Regions from separate parts of the Abyssisolibacter fermentans genome, predicted to be linked through region 1. Evidence: riboswitches for the same ligand, from Rfam matches in the RefSeq annotation. Region 1 holds a riboswitch; the other holds the start of a gene.
The links. Region 1 has a riboswitch for S-adenosylmethionine ahead of metK (methionine adenosyltransferase). Riboswitches for the same ligand answer to the same signal wherever they lie in the genome.
Positions count from the first base shown of each region.

Region 2: it holds a riboswitch for S-adenosylmethionine, as region 1 does, so the genes downstream of both, AYC61_RS06415 (methionine ABC transporter ATP-binding protein) here and metK (methionine adenosyltransferase) in region 1, are expected to answer to the same signal.

Region 1 is NZ_LOHE01000090.1:130,976-134,196, forward strand. Features, by position in the region: gene metK (methionine adenosyltransferase) at 1-1,163, opposite strand, end outside; SAM riboswitch class I at 1,287-1,401, opposite strand; gene AYC61_RS17740 (COG2426 family protein) at 1,525-1,965, opposite strand; gene AYC61_RS17745 (tRNA 2-thiocytidine biosynthesis TtcA family protein) at 2,279-2,989, shown strand; gene AYC61_RS17750 (phosphodiester glycosidase family protein) at 3,138-3,221, shown strand, end outside.
Region 2 is NZ_LOHE01000040.1:23,107-26,327, forward strand. Features, by position in the region: gene AYC61_RS06410 (D-alanyl-D-alanine carboxypeptidase family protein) at 1-1,013, opposite strand, end outside; SAM riboswitch class I at 1,678-1,778, shown strand; gene AYC61_RS06415 (methionine ABC transporter ATP-binding protein) at 1,957-2,970, shown strand; gene AYC61_RS06420 (methionine ABC transporter permease) at 2,963-3,221, shown strand, end outside.

The DNA.
Region 1 (3,221 bases):
AGCTCTGCTTTGTCAGTTTTTTCCCATGGTAAATCTATATCTATTCTACCAAAATGTCCATAAGCTGCTGTTTGTCTGTATATACCTCTCTTTAAATCTAAGTCTCTTATAATAGCTGCCGGTCTTAAATCGAAATTAGCATTAATAAGCTCTTCTATCTTTTCTTCTTTTATTTTGCCTGTTCCAAAGGTATCTACATATATTGATACCGGATAAGCTACACCTATTGCATAAGCTAACTGAACTTCACATTTATCTGCTAAACCTGCTGCAACAATATTTTTAGCTACATATCTTGCTGCATATGCTGCTGATCTATCAACTTTTGTTGGATCTTTCCCTGAGAAAGCTCCTCCTCCATGACGAGAGTAGCCACCATATGTATCTACTATGATCTTTCTACCTGTCAAACCTGCATCTCCTTGAGGTCCACCAATTACAAATCTACCTGTTGGATTTATTAGATATCTTGTGTTTTCATCTAATAATTCTGCTGGTACTATCTCTTTTATAACCAAATCTATCAAGTCTTTTTCTATAGTTTCTAATTCAACATCTGGGCAATGCTGTGTAGATATAACTATTGTATCCACTCTAGCAGGCTTATCATCATGATATTCTACTGTTACTTGTGTTTTACCATCTGGACGAAGATAGTTTAGTTTACCGATTTTTCTAATCTCTGTAAGTCTTCTAGCTAATTTATGTGCTAAAGAAATTGGTAATGGCATTAATTCAGGAGTTTCGTTACATGCAAAACCAAACATAATACCTTGATCTCCAGCTCCTATCGAATTAATTTTATCTTCCATTTGTCCCTTTTTACTTTCAAATGCTTCATTTACTCCCATAGCTATATCAGGTGATTGTTCATCAATAGATGTCAATACTGCACAAGTGTCTCCATCAAATCCATACTTTGCTCTTGTATACCCTATATCTTTTATAGTTTGTCTTACTATTTTAGGTATGTCTACATAACATTTAGTAGATATTTCTCCAGATACTAAAACCAAACCTGTTGTTACTGATGTCTCACAAGCTACTCTAGAATTAGGATCCTTTGATATTATTGTATCTAGTATTGCGTCTGAAATTTGATCACACATTTTGTCAGGATGTCCTTCTGTAACGGACTCAGATGTAAATAACCATTTTCTCATAAAAACCCTCCTATAATTTAATCAAAATAGAAATCTATAAGTCATGTTTCTTATATTGTACTTATTTAAATTTCCCCAAAAAAACTAAAATCTCTTCCAAAGGAAGAGGTCTATTTAAGCACTTCCTCATCTCTCAGATTTAAATCTGTAGGATTTAGCACCTTCACTATTATAGCTTAAATAATAGTCGGTTGCCGGGCTTCATAGGGCCTATTCCCTCAGCCTCTCTTAATAAGGTTTCTTTATTCAATTATTATACAAGCTTCTTTTACAATGATAATAACACATTATTTATCATTTTGCAATAGTTTTAATTAAATTTTTACATTTTTTATATCAAATGTTTAGTTTTACTTTATTTTTATAATAATCCAATACTCAACAAATAAACTATTATACCTGAAGTAACCACTCCAGCACATATTGAAATCATTGCATCCTTATATTTTACTTTTAATAATGATGCAGCTAGACAACCTGTGTACACTCCTGTTGATGGTATTGGAAATGCTACTAGCAAAAATAAACCAAGCATCTCATACCTTTGTACTCTCTTGCTTTTCTTTAATGTTCGATTTCGCAAAAAAATAACATATTTTTTAAAAAATTTTATATTATAGAAAAATTTCAATAATGGTTTTAAACCTTTCAACAATAATGGCACTATTATACAATTGCCCAATATACTAAACAATAAACTGTAAATAGGACAAATGCCCATAACTATACCTAGTGGTATTGCTCCTCTTAATTCAACTATTGGCACTGCTGACATAAATAGTACAATTATATATTTTTTCATTTATATTAATACCTCATAAATTAATATTAAAAACTACCTACTTACTATATGCAAAAAATTCAACCTGTATGATTATCTATTGTAAGTATATATATCCAAATGAATGTTATTAATCATTTAGAAATTAATACTTTATAAATTTTCTCTAACATCTCAAAAATATCATATAAAAAATTTTTTATCAACCTTTCTTTTGCGACTATCATTAGTAACTTACCTTTCTTTTTAATTTTTTTGTAATTGATTTGTAATACTAATATAATAATAATTGATTATAATTAAAGTGATGTACTGTATATGAAAGGACGATATCATGAAAAAAACATTAGGCGCAATAAGAAAAGCAGTAAAAGAGTATAATTTAATAAATGATGGTGATAAGGTTGCAGTAGGGGTTTCTGGTGGTAAAGATAGTATGGCTTTGTTATATGGTCTAAGATTATTTCAACATTTTAGCCCTGTTAAATACGAATTGCAGGCTTTTACTCTTACTCTAGGTTTTGATAATTTTGATTTGACACCAATCAAAGAATTCTGTGAAAAGATTGATGTAGCTTATCAAATCAAGGAAACTGAAATTGGTAAAATTGTTTTCGACATTAGAAAAGAAAAGAATCCATGTTCTTTATGTGCAAAAATGAGAAGGGGTGCTTTGCATGATCTCATTATTGAAAATGGATGTAATGTATTAGCTTTAGGACATCATGCTGATGATGCTATTGAAACTTTATTTCTAAGTATGTTGTATTCAGGGAGGATAAGTACATTTTTGCCTAAAACATATTTATCAAGAAAAGACATACATGTTATTAGGCCAATGATCTACTTACCTGAGTACGAAATCAAAAATGCTATCATTAGGCATAATATTCCTACAGTTAAAAGTCCTTGTCCTGCTGATAAGAATACTAAAAGAGAAGAAATGAAAGAACTTATGAAACATATAAATAAACTGGTGCCTGATGCTAGAGATAAGATTATCACTTCTATGAAAAACAAAGAACAGTTCAATCTATGGTTTTAAGAAATATAGAAATATAAATCATCCTGATTTTTCATATAAGTAAGTGACTCACAAAAATCAAGATTTGGGTTCACTGCTCATGATTTTCTATGAATAATCTAGGATCCTAATAAGATGAAGTAATTTTAATGGTAAAGGATGTGAAACTATGAATAATGCACTTAAAAAGTTTTTATCTACTCTAGCTATATCTATTTTCCTAATTACAAACTCATGTAGTACATATGCACAA
Region 2 (3,221 bases), on a different contig from region 1:
TCTGAAAATACATCATCTTCTGTGCTTCCTAGTATTACAGCTAGTACATTTTTGTCTCCTTCTTTCGCAGTTGCTATTAAACAATAACCCGATTCATCTGTATGTCCAGTTTTAAAGCCTGTAGCTTCTTTCATGTACCACTTACTATCTTCTTGAATCAACATATTTGTATTAATCCAGTCTCTAAATTTAGCATCACGTTTATTAAATTGTTTCCAATCTTTTATTACAAGTTTATCTGTTTTAACAACATTACATAAAAATTCGTTTTTCATAGCTTCTAATGTAATCATTGCAAGGTCTTTTGCTGTTGTGTAGTGATTATCGTCATGATAGCCATCTACGGTTACAAAATGTGAATTTTCAGCTCCAAGCTTTTCAGCCTTTTTGTTCATAAGCTCTAGAAATTTCTCTATCGCCAAATCTATATCCATTGAGTTGTCATTATATGCTGCTCTTGCTGCATTTACTGCTAAAACTTGTGCTGCATCATTACCTGAAGGAAGCATTAGTGCATATAATAATTTTTCTATACTTATCTTTTCACTATAATCAAGTCCAGCTCTACTTGAATTAAATCCTATCCTATTTGCTTCATCTCCTACGGTAACTACTTTATCTAATGGTAAATAATCTAGTGCTGTTATTACTGTTAATACTTTTGTAGTACTTGCAGGAAACATTTTTTCTTCATGCGCTTTATGGAACAATATTTGTTTAGTATCTATATTCATCAGCAATGCACTTTTAGCTGTAATATCTATATCAGGATTAGGAAATATATCAAAACTATTTAAATGTTCAAATAATAAATTTATTTTCTTTTCACTATTAATAGCATCTTCAACTTTAACATTATTTTTTTCACTGCTTATATCTTCTACAGCACTTGTCTTATTATTCTCAAAATAATCTAATTTATAAATACTTATTATACAAACAATAAGCAAAAAAAATAAACCTATTCTTCTCCTTCGCATTCTCATCTTTTTCTTACGCGTATTTCTTCTCATTGTAATCTTCCTTTCAAATTTTGTCTAAACCCAGATTATTCATAGAAAATTATGAGCAGTGAACCCAAATCTAGATTTGGTGTGAATCGCTTATTCCTATGAAGAAACTGAATAGGAGATTCATTAATAACATCTTTCTGATTATAACAAGGTGCAAGATGTTCCCTACCTCTATAGGTGGCGGGTATCGATTATATTTAACAGTCAGTGTGCAATATTGCGCCTCGTTAAAATGGTGTGTTGCAATTACTACGTAATTGCTTCCATTGTTATAAGATGTCCATTAAATTCTCGACATACCAACTCGGTATGCCTTCAAATTCACTGAAAAATGTGATTGCTTTAGAAGCATAACTAATAATATTGTTTATTTGTTTTTTAAAAACATTTTAATATGATACTCAGACTCATTCTTCCTCTGAGTAAGCGATTCACTCTAAATTAAAATTTAGGTTCTCTGCTTAATTTTACAGCACATTATTCAAAGTTATATAAATAATCAGGGTTAAATATAGTATACATAATAAATCTAAAGAAAGAAATAAGAAAAAGTAAAGAAAAAATAAATTTTGTATTATATTTCTATATTTCAAAAAAATATCTTGACATTTAAATTTTATAAGTCTATAATTAACAGCATAACAATTGAATATAAACAAAAATTTCCTTATTAAGAGTGGTGGAGGGACTGGCCCTGTGAAACCCAGCAACCTATACATTATGTATTTGGTGCTAAATCCTGCGAATAATATCGAGAGATGAGGGAGGTAAAGTTTTGTATATTAACCTCTTTCATTATGAAAGAGGTTTTTTTAGTTTCATATACTTATGAAATAAATTGTATAAAAATTAATTTAAGTTGTTTTCATAGAAAACAGAACTTTTTCGTAACAATATGAGTTCAACAATGTAACGTATTAAATTATTAAAGGGGTTGAAATAAATGATAAGTATAGAAAATTTGACCAAAGAATTTTCTAACAGCTCTAATTCTACTGTTGCTGTTGATAACATTAATTTAGAGATAAATGAAAATGAAATATTTGGAATTATTGGTCTTAGTGGTGCGGGTAAATCAACTCTAATTAGAATGTTAAATAGACTTGAAGAACCTACACAAGGTAGTGTAATTATTAAAGACAGAGATATAACAAAGTTAAACAAAAAAGAACTTAACAAAATAAGAAAAAAAATAGGTATGATATTTCAACATTTTAATCTGCTTAAATCAAGAACAGTTTCGAAGAACATTGCTTTCCCTCTTGAAATAGCAGGACACAATAAAGCTGAGATTAATAATCGTGTTACTGAACTATTAAAACTCGTTGAATTAGGAGATAAAGCAAATAGTTATCCTAGTGAGCTAAGCGGTGGACAAAAACAAAGAGTTGCTATTGCTAGAGCTTTAGCAAATAAGCCTGATATTCTACTATGTGATGAAGCTACCTCAGCTCTGGACCCTAAGACAACTAAATCAATACTTAAATTATTAAAAAACATACAAAATAAACTTGGTCTTACTGTAGTTTTGATAACTCATCAAATGGAAGTCATTAAGGATGTTTGTGATAGAGTTGCAATCATTGAAGCAGGGAAAATTATCGAGCTGGACACAGTAAAACAAGTTTTTAGTAACCCAAAAACTGAAACTGCAAAAGCTTTTTTGTCACATATTAAAAAGACAGAAATTGATGATATTGATATTCCTAAGATTCCCGGTTCTAAGGTTATAAAACTCAATTTTGTTGGTAAAACATCAAAACAACCTATTATATGCAAAATGATTAGGTCTTTTGATATAAGCCTAAATATACTATCCGGAAATATACATGAATTATTATCTACTAGTTTAGGGACTTTATTAATTCAAATTTCAGGTAATGATGATGAAGTTGAAAAAGCTCTTGCTTGGTTAAAAAGTAAAGATATCAGATTGGATGTGATTTGGAATGGATAATTTTATTAATCTTGTACTGCCATCTTTATGGGAAACAATTTATATGGTCTTATTTTCAAGTCTTTTCGCACTTTTATTAGGTTTTCCTTTAGGTATACTTCTAGTAATAAGTGAAAAGGATGGTATTTGGGAACAACCATTATTAAATTCTATATTAAGTTTTATTATTAACATTTGCAGGTCTTTTCCTTTTATTATATTGATGATCTTGGTATTTCCACTATCGAGGATTGTCGTAGGAACGACTATAG